Regions from separate parts of the Bacillus sp. 2175 genome, predicted to be linked through region 1. Evidence: a T-box and tRNA genes for the amino acid it is inferred to sense, from the RefSeq annotation. Region 1 holds a T-box; the other holds one or more tRNA genes.
The links. The T-box of region 1 lies ahead of lysS (lysine--tRNA ligase). A T-box ahead of a tRNA ligase gene usually reads a tRNA of that ligase, here a tRNA-Lys.
Positions count from the first base shown of each region.

Region 2: it encodes a tRNA-Lys, which carries the amino acid that the T-box ahead of lysS (lysine--tRNA ligase) is inferred to sense. The anticodon was not compared.

Region 1 covers NZ_CM173819.1:2,899,303-2,908,691, forward strand. The annotation lists partial or broken gene ACXKY9_RS15115 (sensor histidine kinase) at 310-1,068, opposite strand; gene ltrA (group II intron reverse transcriptase/maturase) at 1,169-2,974, opposite strand; partial or broken gene ACXKY9_RS15125 (hypothetical protein) at 3,678-3,899, opposite strand; gene ACXKY9_RS15130 (response regulator transcription factor) at 3,896-4,603, opposite strand; gene ACXKY9_RS15135 (acetamidase/formamidase family protein) at 4,730-5,644, opposite strand; gene ACXKY9_RS15140 (cell wall hydrolase) at 5,795-6,223, shown strand; gene lysS (lysine--tRNA ligase) at 6,283-7,836, opposite strand; T-box leader at 7,919-8,175, opposite strand; gene ACXKY9_RS15150 (DUF2197 domain-containing protein) at 8,252-8,419, opposite strand; gene ACXKY9_RS15155 (SMP-30/gluconolactonase/LRE family protein) at 8,564-9,389, shown strand, end outside.
Region 2 covers NZ_CM173819.1:4,590,047-4,599,435, forward strand. The annotation lists gene glgD (glucose-1-phosphate adenylyltransferase subunit GlgD) at 1-531, opposite strand, end outside; gene glgC (glucose-1-phosphate adenylyltransferase) at 550-1,680, opposite strand; gene glgB (1,4-alpha-glucan branching protein GlgB) at 1,628-3,565, opposite strand; partial or broken gene ACXKY9_RS23845 (dockerin type I domain-containing protein) at 3,893-4,771, shown strand; gene ACXKY9_RS23850 (L-lactate dehydrogenase) at 4,993-5,937, opposite strand; tRNA gene ACXKY9_RS23855 (tRNA-Glu) at 6,672-6,743, opposite strand; tRNA gene ACXKY9_RS23860 (tRNA-Ser) at 6,749-6,839, opposite strand; tRNA gene ACXKY9_RS23865 (tRNA-Asn) at 6,847-6,921, opposite strand; tRNA gene ACXKY9_RS23870 (tRNA-Ile) at 6,929-7,005, opposite strand; tRNA gene ACXKY9_RS23875 (tRNA-Gly) at 7,016-7,086, opposite strand; tRNA gene ACXKY9_RS23880 (tRNA-Lys) at 7,100-7,175, opposite strand; tRNA gene ACXKY9_RS23885 (tRNA-Thr) at 7,186-7,261, opposite strand; tRNA gene ACXKY9_RS23890 (tRNA-Phe) at 7,276-7,351, opposite strand; tRNA gene ACXKY9_RS23895 (tRNA-Asp) at 7,365-7,440, opposite strand; tRNA gene ACXKY9_RS23900 (tRNA-Met) at 7,444-7,520, opposite strand; tRNA gene ACXKY9_RS23905 (tRNA-Ser) at 7,548-7,640, opposite strand; tRNA gene ACXKY9_RS23910 (tRNA-Ile) at 7,658-7,734, opposite strand; tRNA gene ACXKY9_RS23915 (tRNA-Met) at 7,739-7,815, opposite strand; tRNA gene ACXKY9_RS23920 (tRNA-Ala) at 7,836-7,908, opposite strand; tRNA gene ACXKY9_RS23925 (tRNA-Pro) at 7,924-7,997, opposite strand; tRNA gene ACXKY9_RS23930 (tRNA-Arg) at 8,008-8,081, opposite strand; tRNA gene ACXKY9_RS23935 (tRNA-Leu) at 8,085-8,173, opposite strand; tRNA gene ACXKY9_RS23940 (tRNA-Gly) at 8,190-8,264, opposite strand; tRNA gene ACXKY9_RS23945 (tRNA-Leu) at 8,294-8,374, opposite strand; tRNA gene ACXKY9_RS23950 (tRNA-His) at 8,397-8,472, opposite strand; tRNA gene ACXKY9_RS23955 (tRNA-Thr) at 8,482-8,557, opposite strand; tRNA gene ACXKY9_RS23960 (tRNA-Val) at 8,562-8,637, opposite strand; rRNA gene rrf (5S ribosomal RNA) at 8,642-8,757, opposite strand; rRNA gene ACXKY9_RS23970 (23S ribosomal RNA) at 8,859-9,389, opposite strand, start outside.

The sequences.
Region 1 (9,389 bases):
ATCCTATTTTTTAGAAATTGAAATTTATTGAATTTCAACATTTAAAAATAAGATTAGTTAATCATCGTCCACCCATCATTCCTTTCTGTCATTAATAACCATATTGTACCATGATAATACTGTATGCGTAAATATTATTATTTGTACTTCAAAAGCAATTATTTTTCTTCAAGTTTATTTTTACAATTTCATGTGCTCATATCTTTAATTTTTACTAATTTGTATCATTTATTCATATGAAAACTTTTTAAAAAATACAAAACAAGGCTAAAAAACTTATCTCCAACGTTCTTTAGCCTTGATCACTTTTTACACATTAAAAAACATTACTCGTACTACCGTACCTTTATCAACTTCTGAATGGATTGCTACACTATGTCCTAATTGCTTCGTAATTTCATATACGAGATATAGCCCCATTCCTGTTGATTCTTTAAAATCTCTACCGTTTTCTCCTGTAAAGAAAGGTTTGAAGACTCTTGGTAAATCTTGCTTCGGTATACCTACGCCATTATCAGCAATTTCAAGTATAACGGTATTACCTTCCTTACAAGCTTTCACTTTAATCTTTTCTCTACTACCTGATGAATATTTAATCGCATTCGATAGTATTTGCCCAATTAAAAATTGTAACCATTTCGCATCACTTTCTACAGTAATGTCCTTATCAATTTCAAGCTCTGGATATACAAAATTCCGGATAAAGAACCGTTTATGCTCATGTACCGAATCATTCACTATTTTATGTAGTTGTACTCTTTCTACATAAAAATCTTGTGTAAATGCTTCTAAACGTGCGACATACAGAGCCATTTCTAATCCCTTTTTTAATCGATCAGTTTCCTCATTTATACTTTCAAAACGTGAATCTACTTCATCCTGTGTAATTAATTCTATTACAGATAAAGGTGTTTTCATTTGATGAATCCACTGATTCATAAAGGTTAAATGGTCATTATTTTTTCTCTCTTGCATTTGCAGCTGATTTTGATAATGTCGATATTGCACCTCAAGTAGTTCTTGAAGAGCAGCCGATACAGCTGCAAAATCAGATTTTTGAACAGATTCATGTTAGTGATAGGTAAGGATTTGAAGTTATCTCTACCTTTTCCCCCACTCCACACCGTACGTGAGACTTTCACCTCATACGGCGCTCCATCTAATTTGTTTATTGTTTAATTTTTTCTAAATTACAAGCTCTTCGATATTGGTTTATTCGTTTAACTTGTTCCACAGTCAACGAGTGTTTTTGAAAGTAGGATTCAATCGTTTGTTTATTTGTCATGTGAATTAATCTATGAATTTCTTTATGAATGATTCTAAGATTTTCATACTCATCTGTTCCGCCTAATCCCTTCGGAATATAGTGGTGGCAATGTAGCTCACTTGCTGGTAAAAATTCTTTAAGTATCTCACATTTTCCATTCAACATAGAATACCTTGCCATTCGATTATCCAAGTACTCTATACTTTCATTAGGGATATTTGCAGTTAGTAGTTTCTTAATTTCGCCTAATACCAATTTATTTAACTCAATATGTTTGGCAATCTTTCGGCCTTTTTGATTGTAAGGTGTTTGGGTTTGCGTGTAATTCCATATAGTTGCTGTTTGTATATCCGCTAGTGGAAATAAGTAAATACCACATACTTTAAATGTTCGATAATTATTTTTAAAGAATTTTGTAAACACCGGAGGTGCATTGATTGGAACTTCATATTTCCCGACACTTTTTAATCGATTGAATATTACTAATGATAGGTTAAATGCAAGCTGTTTCATTTCAATATTTACATGTGTAACATACCTAAAATAGTTACGCAGTCCAAGTACATAGGCATTATATAATTGCACATTTTTCCGAGTTGATGACAACTGAATAGCTTTTATTCGCTTTTTGATCTCAAGTTTGATTTGCTTCTTTTTCTTATTTGATATCCTAGAGTTACAAACCCATTTGTTTCTTTTGGGTACTACATATAATAAATATCCTAAGAACTCAGATTTGTTTTTTCTAAGGTTGATTATTCTGGATTTTTCTGGTGAAATGTCCAACTTTAATCGTTCCTTGAGATACATTTTTGTCGCGAAAAACCATTTTTGTGCCGTTCGGAAATCCTTTGCCATAATTTTAAAATCATCTGCATAACGAACAATAAATCCTTGTTTCAATTTGGTACCTTTCATTGCTCGCTTTTGATTTGCATTATTTGTATATGGATATGATGTTTCAAAATAGTGCCATTGGCTTGCTATCCATTGGTCTAAATCATTTAAAACTATATTGGATAGTAATGGCGAGAGTATTCCACCTTGTGGTGTTCCCTTTTTTGGAATTCCAAATCCCTTAATTGGTGCTTTTAGAATTAAATAGATAAGTTTTAACACTCGCTTATCTTTAATACCCATATTCCACAATTGTTTTAGAAGTAATGTGTGATTAACATTGTCAAAGAATCCTTTTATATCTATATCTACCGCGTAATGAAAAGTATTTCTGCTTATCAAAAACATTACTCTAGAAATGGCATGTTTTGTTCCTCTCATCGGACGAAATCCATAACTATGTTCGTAAAATTTCGCCTCGCAAATCGGCTCCAAAATTTGCCTAATCATTTGTTGAATTAACCGATCAAACATTGTTGGAATTCCTAAAGGTCTTTTATCTCCATTGGACTTAGGAATAAAAACTCTCTTTACTGCTTTTGGTTTGTATATCTCTAGTTGTTTACAAACCAATGATAAGAATTCCTTTTTATACATTGGTTTATAATTATCTATCGTGAACAAATCCGTGCCAGCGGTTTTGGACCCCTTGTTAGATTTTATTGTTCGGTATGCTAAAAGAATATTGTTCTCCGAAGTAATCAATTCATATAGACCATGGAATGATTTATTTCCTTGACTTTCTTCATATAACCTATCAAATGTTTCTTGCATATTGTAATATTCCCAATATCTCATTGTTGTGCTCAACTGTGGAAACCTCCTAGGTTTTTGCCCACATTCCTACCTGACCATTGAGCTTCATTTTCTTAAAATTAAACATAAAACAAACTAGACTTGGGGCCATCCCTCCACGTTCATTAGACGCTTCAACGGTACTGTGCCCCTACCTTCACAAAAATAAAGGAATTTCGGCTAATTACCTTATATCCACCTGCCCAGTAGTAGCTGTTTTCATTTAGCAGTTTTTTGCTTCCCACGTTCCAATATATCTAGCTATTCATGATAACCGTAGGTGTTTGCTATAAGCCTGTAGAGTTTATAAGCTCATCGTTGCTTATCCCGATTTCCTACCGTCAGATTCGTACTTCTCGGTACCCTACCACACTCTTGTGTGCTATACCTTTCGGTATAGTGCAATTTTAGACCCGTACCTTCGCAAATTCGTCAGACCCATAAGGGACATTCTCACCATAGTTATCTTTTCAGCCATCCGACCTATCCTACACCATATGATTAAAAATCACTTAGGCTCGTTCAGCCGACTTCACCTAGCTTCATACACAATCTGTCTACTAACAAATCATGCATGTAGGAGTATTAATGGAGTTGTTTCAATTCAACATGACGATTTTCATTCCAACTCTCGATATATTAGTTATTGTTGCTTAAGATAAATTTCAGCAACACTCTCACTTCACGTCTAAACGCTTATAGAGAAACGTGTCGCGCCCAAAGATTGCATCGGGTTTGCTAAGCGCTCATAAAAAGAACGATGTGTAAAATAACGAAACACTAAATAACTTCCCATAAAGAAAGCCCCTAGAAACATTGCATATAACGCCGTTGTAATATGATTATGCCCATCAAACCAATATACGAGAAATATAGCTAGTAGTTGAATTATAGTAAAGCAAATAAGTGGTATATGATCACGTATAAACAACCTTATCATTTTTCTATACCAGTATCCCAAGTAATATGCAATCTATATCCAACACTACGAATCGTTTCAATCGCACCTTCTATATGTAACGTTTGTAACTTTTTACGCACACGTGTTGTATTTACACTTAATGTATTATCATCAACATAAGATTCACTATCCCATAATTTATTAAGTAACACTTCTCTACTCACAACACGCGGATAATTTTTCATTAATGTCTCTAATAAAATAGCTTCGTTTCTCGTTATATCAATCTCTTCATTTCTAAGTTTCAATACAAGTCTTTCAGGATATAAACAAAGGCCTTGTTGCTCAATCATTCGCTCTTCTAGTTTCGGTGCATAATCTCCATATGCACGTCTTAAATGACTACGAATTTTCGCCACTACAACTTCATAATGAAAAGGCTTCGGAATAAAATCATCGCCACCATTTTCTAACGCCATAACTTGATCCATCGTGCCTTCACGGGCCGAAATGAATAGTATCGGACATGTAGAAACTCCGCGAATTTGACGACACCAAAAGTACCCATCAAAACTCGGTAAATTAATATCTAATAAAACTAACTCTGGTTGTTCTTCTAAAAAAATGTTTAATACATTTTGAAAGTCCGATACAATAACTCCTTGATAACCATATTTCCCAACATGTGTCGATAATAGTTCTGCAATTTTCATATCGTCTTCTACAATCATAATTTTGACCATTATTGAACTCCTTTTTAATCCACAATCTCAAATATACTTATATAAAATAAATACTACCTCTTTTCACAAAATCCGTAAATTAAAAAAGGATGCTTTTATACAAAAGTATCCTTTTTCGTCCCTTATCTATTTAATATGAAATTTACTAAAAGTAAATCCTAGTTTCTCCACATAATCCATCCCTAATTCCATACGCGCCGTTTTCAACGGATCCACAACTTGGCAAACTTTTAAATTACCTGCTGCCGATAATAAAAGCGTTGCATCAGCTTTAGACATTGCTAATTCTTCATGTAAAAATGTCACCATATTACGTACAGCACGATTTGCTGCATCATCTAGCAATTTTTCTGAAGCAATCGTCATTACTTTTTCTTTTTGAATAGCCATTGGTAGTGGCCATTTTTTCCCTTTTATAATTTGAACTGTTACAGTTACCTCACCAGCAACCTCTACTCCACTAACCCCAATTTCACCATCCCCCATTGCTGCGTGTAAATCACCTAACGCTAATAGTGCTCCTGGGACATTAACTGGTAGTAGTAATGTTGTTCCTTCTTTAATTTCTTTACAGTCCATATTCCCGCCGTGATCATGCGGTGTGCCACATGAAATGCTCTCTTCTTTCGGTGCAATACCAATTACCCCAATCATTGGATTAATCGGGATTTGTAGTTCACTTGAAAACAAAACATGTTCATTATGTATTGGGACAATTTTCACTGTATTTTCATTTAACTCATTCCCTATTACACCAAGGTTTGCACCTGTAGTTAAAACGCCCTGCTCTGCAATTTTAATCTTTTCAATCGTTACGGCTAATATATCGCCAGGTTCTGCTCCTTTAACATATACAGGTCCAGTCGCTGGATTAATTCGGTTCCAATCTAATTCTTGAAACACAACATCTTCAGAATCGATTTGATTTTCAAAGCAATCATATGTTTCAAATACAAGACTGCTCCCAATTTCCACTTCCATACAAGGTTTATTTTCTGGTGACATTGAGTAAATGATATGGTCTTTATGAATTCGATACATAATACCTCTCCCTTTTATATTTATCTACTATTACTAATTAGCTCTTTTTATACAAGCTCCTCTTAAAATTAAATGTTATTTTTATGTAAAAAAGCACGCAGATTGTTTTATAACATACACTCTTTACTATAACAGAAAGGTGGTATCACTATGCCCCTTATTCCATACAACGAAAGTGATGTTGATTTACTAGCTCGTTTAATTCGTGCTGAAGCTGAAGGCGAAGGTCGCCAAGGTGAGGAGTTAGTTGGATGCGTTGTAGTAAACCGTGTATTTTGTGATTGCTTAGATTTTAAACAACTCCGTACCGTACGCGACGCTGTATATCAAAGCCCCGGCGGATTTGAAGCAGTACAATATGGATATTTTTATCAACGCGCTCGTGAATCAGAAAAAGAAATTGCACGAAAAGTTTTACAAGGTGAATGGCGCTGGCCTGCACGATGGGCTCTTTGGTATTTCCGTCCAGTTGGAGCTTGTCCACCTGAATGGTATAATCAGCCATTTGTAGGACAGTTTAAAAGCCATTGTTTTTATGAACCGAGTGGTGATGAATGTCCAAAAATGTATTCACGCTAGCAAAATTTGAAACGCAAGTACTTAGAGGTCTAAGTACTTGCGTTTCTTTTAGCTTTATTTTAGAAATCTAGTAATGAGATGAATTTTTCGATGCCCACCACATGTATTAATAACGATATACGTGGGCCACTAGACTGATTCATAATGAGCTTATAAATAATAATAAATAATTGTTTTTGATTTTCTTTCATTATTTTTTTATTGTCATGATGGCAAATCGAATACAATTGCTCCATTAAGTTAGAGTAATCTTTGTTAGAACGAAGTATATTGCAAACTTTTACTAACCATTCTTTCTGTCTTTCATCTAATGTGTTGTAAAACTCTGTATTTCTCTCTCGATTTACCGCAATTAATTTTTCAGATTGAAAGTTTTTTATCCAATACTCTGCGCGGTTACATATCGCTATCATAGCATCTAATGTATAACTTCTATCTATTTTTTCTAATGTATCTTGTAAAATAGATGAATCAAAATTTAATAGCGGTAACGTTCCTGCTACTTGATTAAATCTCGGATATTCTTTAAACTGCCTATCAACTTTAGAGAGTTTAATTGCATCAAATAAATCTTCATTTTTGAGCGTTTTATTTTCATAGCTATCTTTCAATCGTTCATACTCTGTATAATTACGAATCACATCTTCATCCAACCCAATATGAAAAGCAGCGCCTGGTTTGTATTTGGCAAACATAAAGAGAATTACTTCTGGTATATACACTTTCAATAAATCGCTTGGTGTAATGCTATTCCCTGAAGAACTAGACATTTTTTCATGATTCCCTTTAATACCAATGAAATCGTAAGCAACGTAATGAGGCGCTTCACGATTGAATATTTTCCTTGCAATTTCTTTTGATACATTATAACTACCCGTTTCTGATGAGTGATCTCTTCCACCCGGTTCAAAAATAACATCCTCTATCATCCATCTCATCGGCCAATCGATTTTCCAGTTTAGTTTCATTTTATTTGTATTTAATACGGATAATTCTTTTTCATTTCCGCATTCACATTCATACCGGACTGTTTTTAATACTTCATCAAAATGTGTAATAGTTGTTGTATCTTTTCCACACCTCTCACAATATAATGTAGCTGGATAAAAATTGTTTCGCTCTTCTTCACTACACTCTCCAGTTTTAAAATCCATTAAAATATCATATATTTCTTTTCGTTTATACAAAGCCTCTAAAATATTTTTGTTATACCTTCCACTTCTATATTCATCATGTTGATAAATAAATTCTACTTCAATTCCAAATGCTTGAAGCGATGTTTCAAACTCTTTTTCAAAATGCTCCGCATACGAGTTATGACATCCATACGGATCTGGAATATCACAGTATGGCATACCAATATACTTTGCAAAAGATGGATCAATATTTTTTGGAACTTTTCTAAATCGATCATAATCATCCCACGAAAATATAAAACGAGTCTTTTTCCCTAAACCTTGAAGTGCTCTTACTACGAAATAAGTCGTTACGATTTCACGAAAGTTCCCAATATGAACAGAACCTGAAGGACTAATTCCAGATGCACAAACAAACGTTTCTTTATTTGGATGTTTCCTAATTAATTCATGTGCTACTTCATACGCCCAATGCATTTATTGCTCACCTCAATTATTTTTTGTTTTCGTATTCTCAGTTTTATGCAATAAAAAAACTCCCACCCCCAAGATTATTCATCTTGAGGACGAGAGTTGTTAGCTTCGCGGTACCACCTCAGTTTGTTAATATGTCACCATATTAACCTCTTCAGGTACGGCAAAATATGCTTATACCCTATCTCTATAACGGGAGAACCCGTCGCACCATCCCTAAATAAATTAGTTCCTTGCGCAGCTCCAAGTCTTTTTTCGTTAAGATGTATACCGCTCTTTCTCAGCTACCAGAGCTCTCTGTACGTATTCTTTCTTAACTACTCTTCTCTTCCATGCCATTTTAAATATTAGTTTTTTAATATGATAATTTATAACACTTTTATTGTCAAACTTTTCCGAATCAAAAACATATAATTACCTAAAAAAAATTCTTTATCGCTTCTAATTGAATTTTGTGACTACACTCATCACAACAATATACCCCTTTTGGTTTTTCTTTAAATCGCTTATATTTTTCACTGCCTTCGTAAACACGAAATATATTCTTACAAGAAAAGCAAACAATCTCATAAAACATCATATGCATTTTCCTCTCCTTGTTTATACACTTTTTTAATCACTTGTGAGAAGGTCATTTTTCTACAGCATAAATTTTAATATCCTTTGACTAAAAGGTTTACCTCTATTCTTATCGAATTATATTAATATCTTATAACGCGAGGTGAACATCTTGTTCAGTAATATAGAATTAGTTTTAGATGCTAAAGCAAGTTTAGCTGAAGGACCATGTTGGAATGAAAAAAAGCAACTTTTATATTGGGTTGATATTATGGAGAGAAAATTATGCATATACAATCCTACCGCTAATACGAACCGAGTAATTTCACTCAATCAACAAATCGGCTGTGTTGTTCCATATTTAGAGGATGTACTACTCTTAGCTATGGAAAAAGGCTTTTATTCTATTAATATAAATACCGAAAAACTGACACATATTTTTGACCCTGAACCACATTTAATAGAAAATCGTTTCAATGATGGAAAATGTGATCCAGCTGGTCGTTTCTGGGCAGGTTCTACAGATACATACGGTATGAATACTGCAGGTTCCTTGTATTGTTTACATCATAATTTAAGTGTAGAGAAAAAAGTTTCACATGTAAATACATCAAATGGAATTGCTTGGTCACCTGATCATACATACTTTTACTTTATAGATACACCTACTAAAAAAGTGGTTCGCTATCAATATAATATACGTACTGGAGACATTCATAATCCAATTGATGTAATCATTTTCTCTGAAAATGATGGTCTACCTGATGGTATGACAATTGACGAAGACGGCTGTTTATGGATTGCACATTGGGGAGGTTCAAAAATAACTAGATGGAATCCCTCTACTGGAGAAAAAATATTAAGCATTCCAATTCCAGCTTTATATGTAACATCATGTACATTTGGAGGACCTAATTTAACAGATTTATATATCACAACAGCCAGAACAAGAATGACTGATGACGAATTAAAAGAGTATCCACATGCTGGTGGTATTT
Region 2 (9,389 bases), 1.7 Mb from region 1:
TTCCAGATCTTTATATGACTCAAATAAGTCTAACAATAATTGTTTCTTTAACACATATGTTTGAAGTGAAACCCCTTCATGGCAAACTTCCGTAATATCAGCTGCCGTATGTATATGTCGCTCTAACACCGCTTGAAAATTTAATGCTGTTACGAGATGGCTATTCGTAATAACAACGTACTCTTCTCTGCTTCTTAGAAAATAATCAATATGTCTTCTAAAGTGTGCAAAAGACCCAAATTCATCTTGGTCACATTGGCAGTTTGGCGGGAATAAAAATAGTCCGTCTCGTTTTCTATCTAAATCCCACTGTTTTCCTGAACCAACATGGTCCATTAACGAACGATTTTTATGGCTTGTAAAAACTGCCACACTATGAATACTAGAATTCACCATATTTGAAAGCATGAAATCAATGAGTCGATAACGGCCCCCAAACGGTAACGCCGCTAGTGAACGATGCCCTGTTACTTTCTTTAAGGAAGGAAAACTTCCCGTTGCATTAATAATTCCTAACATTTTTTCTCCCATTCATTTCATCCCCCTTTTCTATTTCCCTTCAGCAATTAATACTACATCGTCAACATTCTTTTCTGGACGAATGATTGTTCCATCCTCGATAACCATTTCTGATCCAACAATCGCTCTTTCAATCACAACATTTTTACCAATCTTAGCCCCTGGCATAACGACAGAATCAATCACCATACTTCCTTCTTCCACCGTCACTCCTTGGAATAACACAGAATGCTTCACGTCCCCTTCAATGACGCACCCTTCGTTAATAAGCGATTCTTCTACTTTCGCCTTTTCAGCAATATATTGAGGCGGTTCGTTTGGATTGACAGAGTAAATACGCCAATTACGATCGTTTAAATTCAGTGATGTTTCATCGCGAAGCAAATCCATATTCGCTTCCCATAAGCTCTTCACCGTTCCAACATCTTTCCAATATCCTTCAAACGGATACGCCATTAGCTTCTTCCCTTCATCCAATAAAAGGGGAAGTACGTCTTTTCCAAAATCGTTACTAGATTCAGGGTTTCTTGCATCCATCTCTAAATACTCTTTCAAAATTGACCAATTAAAAATATAGATTCCCATTGATGCAAGATTACTTCTTGGAAATTGTGGTTTCTCTTCAAACTCAACAATCTCCATTTCTTCATTTGTATTCATAATGCCAAAGCGACTCGCTTCATCCCAAGGTACTTCAATAACAGAAATGGATACGTCCGATTCTTTCTGAATATGGTAATCTAGCATCTTACTGTAATCCATTTTATAAATATGGTCGCCTGATAAAATGAGAACATACTCCGGTTCATACTGACTTAAATAGTTTAAGTTTTGATAAATGGCACTTGCCGTACCTGTATACCACTTAACCCCTGAAGACTCCGCATAAGGAGGTAAGACTGTGACCCCACCGTTTACTCGGTCTAAATCCCACGCATTTCCGATTCCGATATAATTATGAAGTTCGAGTGGTTGATATTGCGTTAAAATCCCAACCGTTTCAATACCAGAATTCGCACAGTTACTTAGCGTAAAATCAATAATGCGATATTTACCACCAAATGGAACAGCTGGCTTGGCTAAATTCTTTGTTAATGCACTTAAACGACTACCTTTTCCCCCTGCTAGTAACATTGCTACGCACTTTTGTTTTTGAGCCATCTTGTTTTTTGCTCCCCTTTCTCGTCTTCACTGGTCGTAATATGGATACGCCAAATGGTGGAATTGTAATCTCTACATGTGCTGCTTGATTATGGTACGGTTCTAGAATCGTCTTAAGACGTTTCTTATTCACTTGTCCCGAACCGCCATATTGCTGTGCATCACTGTTTAAAATCTCGTTATAATACTCGAAATCTGGTACACCTACTTTATAGTTTTCATATGTAGCTTTCGTAAAATTACATACGATAACTAACGCATCTTCTTGTTTATCCCCTTGGCGGATAAACGAGAAAATACTTTGCTCGTTATTATTAGCATCAATCCACTGAAAACCTTCAGGCGAATGATCAAGCTGCCAAAGTGGTTTTGAGCGCTTATACAATGCTATGAGCTCTTTAAAGTAATCATGCATATAACGATGCATTTCAAAATCATGTAAATTCCAATCTAAATCTTCAAGGTCTTTCCACTCATCAAACTGCCCGAATTCTCCTCCCATGAAAAGTAATTTCTTTCCTGGGTGAGTAAAGAAATATCCATATAATAAACGAAGCTGAGCAAACTTATCCCAGTAATCACCTGGCATTTTATTTAATAACGACTTTTTCCCATGAACGACTTCATCATGAGAAAGGGGTAATATGAAGTTTTCAGAGTAAGCATATAGTAAAGAGAACGTCATTTTCTCATGAATATATTTTCTGTACTCTGGCGCACACTCCATATATTTCAGCACGTCATTCATCCAGCCCATATTCCATTTGTAATTGAATCCAAGCCCACCTTCATACGTTGGTGCTGTTACAAGTGGCCAAGCTGTTGAATCCTCTGCCGTCATAAGAAAATCTTCATCCTCTGCAAACACTGCTTCATTTAACTCCCTTAAAAATGACACAGCGTACTCATTACTTTGCTCTTGTCCTTCTTTATTCCAGTACAACATGTTCGCAACTGCATCTACTCTGAAACCATCAATATGGAAATATCTCATCCAAAATAACGCATTTGAAATTAAGAAATTACGTACCTCTCTCTTTCCTAAATCAAAATTGACAGTTCCCCATACTAGATTTTCTTGTACATCTTTATCTTTATATTCATAGGTCGGTGTGCCATCAAACAAATATAAACCGTGAGCATCTTTACAAAAATGCCCCGGTACCCAATCTAAAATGACACCGATTCCATATTTATGACATTCGTCGACAAAATACATTAAATCATGCGGTGTACCAAATCTACTCGTCGCTGCATAATATCCCGTTCCTTGATATCCCCAAGAACGATCATATGGATGCTCAACAAGCGGCATAATTTCAATATGTGTAAATTGATGTTCCACCACATACGGAATGAGTTCTTCTGCCATTTCCCTGTAAGAATATAGTGTTCCATCTTCTTTCTTTTTCCAAGAACCAAAATGTAATTCATAAACTGTCATCGCTTCTTTATAAATCGGTTTTTTCTTTTTCTTACGATTCCAGTTTTTATCATTCCATTCATATCCTTTTATATCAAAAACTACAGATGCCGTATTCGGTCTTACTTCTGCATATATAGCATACGGATCTGCCTTTAAAATGACGTCACCAGCCAACGTTTCAATCGCATATTTATATATTTCTCCTTCTTCAATATGCGGTATAAATAAGGACCAAATCCCTTCTTCTGTCACTTGTAGCATCTTATGTTGCTCATAATCCCACTCATTAAAATCTCCAACAACACTCATTGCTTTCGCATGAGGAGCCCAGACTGTAAATCGTACCCCTTGAATCTCATCTTCCGTCACAACATGTGCGCCAAAGATGTTATAACTTTCATAGTACTTTTCTGTATGAAACTCATCTCGTTTCACTTCTTCACAATTTATTACACTCAATATGTTCACCTCACTTAGATGACAGAATTTTTTATACTTTAACTATTTCTGCGAAAAACTGCAATATCCTTGTTAATTTATAAAAAACATTCGTTTTTTTCTTAAAAATGTTAGTTTTTCTTCACATTTCCGTGTAAAATATCGAATTTTGACGAATATTCATTGAAAACGCTTTATTATTCTTCTATATTTTTACCAATTATTTTTTCTCAACCTTTATTTTATTATGTTTATCCTATTTTTCATGCTATTTTCCACTCAAAATCAAAACAAAATAATCTGTCATAAAAAAATGTTTCTCAATATTTTTTGTCACAATGTTATTGAAATGCGAAATTTAATCCTGCTTTTGAAAAGCTACTTTCCGAAAAAGGAGTAACTGCAAAAGTAAATGAACCGAAATTAGAGGCAGGTTCTGTTACAGTTGGCGGCGCTATCGATGACAAAAACTTTGCTGGATTAGATGGTGATTTCCCGTTCATTGATGTAACTTTCAAAGTAGAAAATGATGAATTTTATGAAGCAAACGCTCAATTAGAGTCACCAATTTTTGTTTACTGGAAACAAGGTGAATCAGAACCAAATAGAATGCGTGTACTTCAAGATCAAACATTCTCAGTTATGTCCTTAAACTCACTAGTAGAAGGAAATATTAAACCTGGTGCGTTCTTAAATGAACGCGAATATTTAGATGAAAAGTTCGATTATACAAAGCTTGGCGTAAAAGTATATGCGACTGATTCTTACCGTCATAAGTTTGAAGGCTCACTAGATAAATACGGATACTTCAAACTAAATGGACTTCCAGTTAATAAACGCGACTATAACTTATATGTAGAGGTGACAGGACATTTAACAAACCGCCTAACAACGAAACTTGGTACTGAAAAAGACGGTAAGCTGCTTGGCCAATATTATTATGCAAGACCTGACGAAAACCTTGCCGGCGATGTAAATGCTGATAAAGTAATCGATATTAAAGATGCTGAAATTATCGCTAGCAACTATGGTAAAAAAGGACTAACTGTAAAAGACGGAGACCTTAATAAAGATGGTATTGTCGACGAAAAAGATATTCGCTTCGTTGAAAGGAACTTCTTGAAAAAAGGTCCAGATGCATCTAAATCACAAACACCTGTAGAAAAATCCAAAAGCGGTACACTGGCAGATATTTTAAAGAAATTAGGATTAACACCTAAAAAATAATAAAATGAAACTTTAATCAGTGGGTTTTTACTGCCCGGCAAATAGCGGAATAATAAAGAGCACTCTACGTAAAATAGAGTGCTCTTTTCTATAAACGACCCTTATCCAGCAAAAGGGGTATATTGGGGATATACAAGGGAAACCGGAAAAGGAATTTATATTAAATTATATAAGTTCAGAGGTAAGAAGCAGTTTCCCACCTCTGAATTATTTAGCAATTATTATAGTACTGGTGCCATTGTTTCTTTTAATACTTTTACAGAATGAGCGAACTTCACTTTTTCCTCTTCATTTAGCTCAAGTTCTACGATTTCACGTACACCTTCGCGGTTAATTACAGCTGGAACACCTACGTAAGCATCTTTCTCGCCGTATTGACCTTCAAGGTATGCAGATACAGTTAATACGCTGTTCTCGTTGTTTAAGATTGCTTTAGTTACACGAAGTAGTGACATACCGATTCCGTAGTAAGTTGCACCTTTACGCTCGATGATATGGTAAGCTGCATCACGTACGTTTTCGAAGATTTTGTCTAAGTCTTCTTGTTTGTACTGTTCGTTGTTAGCTAAGATTGTTTCTAATTTTTGTACACCGATAGTAGCGTGGCTCCATACTGGAAGTTCAGTGTCACCGTGTTCACCAACGATGTAAGCATGAACGTTACGTGGATCTACATCTAAGTAGTCACCTAACATGTAACGGAAACGAGCAGAGTCTAAAGTAGTACCAGAACCGATTACGCGCTCTTTCGGTAAACCAGATTCTTTCCAAGTTACGTAAGTTAAAATATCAACTGGATTAGTTGCGATTAAGAAGATTCCATCGAATCCGCTATCCATAATGACGCGAACGATTTGTTTAAAGATCTTTGTATTTTTCTCAACTAAGTCTAAACGAGTTTCACCTGGCTTTTGTGGTAACCCAGCAGTGATAACAACTAAATCTGCATCTTTACAATCTGCATAGCTACCGCTCCAAACTTTTGTTGGTGATGGAGAGAATGGTACCGCATGGCTTAAGTCCATTGCTTCCCCTTCTGCTTTTGCTTCATTAACATCTACTAATACGAATTCTTCAGCTACACCTTGGTTAATCATTGAGTAAGCGTAACTACAACCTACAGCTCCTGTTCCTACTAATACTACACGATTGATACCTTTTTTCATGGTAATTTCCCCTCTCTATTGTTCACATATATTTTTTTATGATTGTTTAAGTAATTAATTAAAATACTAATTTAATGTTGTTTAACTTCTTTACATTCATATTGTAGCACGTATTATTGTGAATTACTTCACAAATTATGACCTATTTGTGAACTTTTTCACATAGAGTGTAAAGTTATTGGAATAGGTGTGGAATCCATTTCAATGGAGGCGTTTTCTTTAGATTGTGAAAGGGTTTTTCTTGTGGTTTTCATCGGTAAGTGAAATTATATCGGCGATTTTTAGAATATATCGACCGTAACTCCAAATATATCAGCGATTATTAAAATTTATCGATCGTAACTCAAATTATATCAGCGATTTTTGCAATATATCGATTTACCGACAAAACTCGACAATACTGACAACATAAAAAAGCTGTCTTCAGTAGATCACACCTGTTGAGAGAAAGCAGCTTCTTCTATATATTATTTATTTTCATCCGTTTCTCCAAGTGTAGGAGGCTACAGCCATACAGCTGGGGTAAAAGTTCAACTTGAGGTATCATTTTAGATAGATAATTCCTTCATATCCATACAGGTCCAAATAAATAACATGATTGTATTTACCGCTCTATATACCCAACTGCAACAGCCCATACTTCATATTTCTTCTATGCATAAAAAAGCAGACTATCCAAAGTTCACTTTTATACAACAAAAAAGAGATAGCAGATTATGCTATCTCTTTTAGTATGACCCGTACGGGATTCGAACCCGTGTTACCGCCGTGAAAGGGCGGTGTCTTAACCACTTGACCAACGGGCCAGTTCTGGCAGAGAAGAAGGGATTCGAACCCTCGCACCGCGTTCGCGATCTACTCCCTTAGCAGGGGAGCCCCTTGAGCCACTTGGGTACTTCTCTATAAATATGGCTCCGCAGGTAGGACTCGAACCTACGACCGATCGGTTAACAGCCGATAGCTCTACCACTGAGCTACTGCGGAACAATTATGGTGGGCCTAAATGGACTCGAACCATCGACCTCACGCTTATCAGGCGTGCGCTCTAACCAGCTGAGCTATAGGCCCATAATTAAAAAGCGGGTGAAGAGAATCGAACTCTCGACCAGAGCTTGGAAGGCTCTTGTTTTACCACTAAACTACACCCGCATTAAATTGTAAATGGTGAGCCATGAAGGACTCGAACCTTCGACCCTCTGATTAAAAGTCAGATGCTCTACCAACTGAGCTAATGGCTCATTTTGAAAGTGGTGCCGACTAGAGGACTTGAACCCCCAACCTACTGATTACAAGTCAGTTGCTCTACCAATTGAGCTAAGTCGGCTCGTGATTTCAAAATGGTGGCTCGGGACGGAATCGAACCGCCGACACGAGGATTTTCAGTCCTCTGCTCTACCGACTGAGCTACCGAGCCTTTATGTAAAAAATGGCGGTCCCGACCGGGGTCGAACCGGCGATCTCCTGCGTGACAGGCAGGCATGTTAACCACTACACCACGGGACCATTTGGTTGCGGGGACAGGATTTGAACCTGCGACCTTCGGGTTATGAGCCCGACGAGCTACCGTGCTGCTCCACCCCGCGATGATAAAATATTCACTTTAGAAAAAATGGAGGAGGTAGAGGGATTCGAACCCCCGCGCGACTCTCGCCGCCTGTCGGTTTTCAAGACCGATCCCTTCAGCCGAACTTGGGTATACCTCCGAGATATATACGTCTAATGGTGGACCTTGTAGGACTCGAACCTACGACCGGACGGTTATGAGCCGTCTGCTCTAACCAGCTGAGCTAAAGGTCCTTTATGGTAGCGGCGGAGGGGATCGAACCCCCGACCTCACGGGTATGAACCGTACGCTCTAGCCAGCTGAGCTACACCGCCATAAATGATATTAATATAAGTGGAGCCTAGCGGGATCGAACCGCTGACCTCCTGCGTGCAAGGCAGGCGCTCTCCCAGCTGAGCTAAGGCCCCATGTTTTTAGGAATATCGGGAAGACAGGATTTGAACCTGCGACCCCCTGGTCCCAAACCAGGTGCTCTACCAAGCTGAGCCACTTCCCGTTAATAAAAGCGCGCCCGAGAGGAGTCGAACCCCTAACCTCTTGATCCGTAGTCAAACGCTCTATCCAATTGAGCTACGGGCGCATATGGTGCCGAGGGCGGGGGTCGAACCCGCACGGTGGTCACCCACCGCAGGATTTTAAGTCCTGTGCGTCTGCCTGTTCCGCCACCCCGGCATGTCATATTGAAAATTGGAGCGGAAGACGGGATTCGAACCCGCGACCCCAACCTTGGCAAGGTTGTATTCTACCACTGAACTACTTCCGCAAGACATGTATGAGTTATTTAATTAAAAGTGCGGGTGAAGGGAGTCGAACCCCCACGCCAAAGGCGCCAGATCCTAAGTCTGGTGCGTCTGCCAATTCCGCCACACCCGCATATTAATTTATTTAAGAAAAATGGGGCGACTGATGGGAATCGAACCCACGAATGCCGGAGCCACAATCCGGTGCGTTAACCACTTCGCCACAACCGCCATGATTTCTGGTGCCGACTAGAGGACTTGAACCCCCAACCTACTGATTACAAGTCAGTTGCTCTACCAATTGAGCTAAGTCGGCTAAATGGTGGAGGATGACGGGATCGAACCGCCGACCCCCTGCTTGTAAGGCAGGTGCTCTCCCAGCTGAGCTAATCCTCCATTTGCCTGGCAACGTCCTACTCTCACAGGGACAAGGTCCCAACTACCATCGGCGCTAGAGAGCTTAACTTCCGTGTTCGGTATGGGAACGGGTGTGACCTCTCTGCCATCATTACCAGACTGTATTCATTTAAGACAAGAATTATTGTAACTCATTCACTTTTGAAAGTCAACAAGTTTTTTATATTCTTTCAAAACTAGATAACATTGCTTCATATTATATGGTTAAGTCCTCGATCTATTAGTATTCGTCAGCTCCACATGTCACCATGCTTCCACCTCGAACCTATCAACCTGATCATCTTTCAGGGATCTTACTAGCTTACGCTATGGGAAATCTCATCTTGAGGGGGGCTTCATGCTTAGATGCTTTCAGCACTTATCCCTTCCGCACATAGCTACCCAGCTATGCCCTTGGCAGAACAACTGGTACACCAGCGGTGCGTCCATCCCGGTCCTCTCGTACTAAGGACAGCTCCTCTCAAATTTCCTACGCCCACGACGGATAGGGACCGAACTGTCTCACGACGTTCTGAACCCAGCTCGCGTACCGCTTTAATGGGCGAACAGCCCAACCCTTGGGACCGACTACAGCCCCAGGATGCGATGAGCCGACATCGAGGTGCCAAACCTCCCCGTCGATGTGGACTCTTGGGGGAGATAAGCCTGTTATCCCCGGGGTAGCTTTTATCCGTTGAGCGATGGCCCTTCCATGCGGAACCACCGGATCACTAAGCCCGACTTTCGTCCCT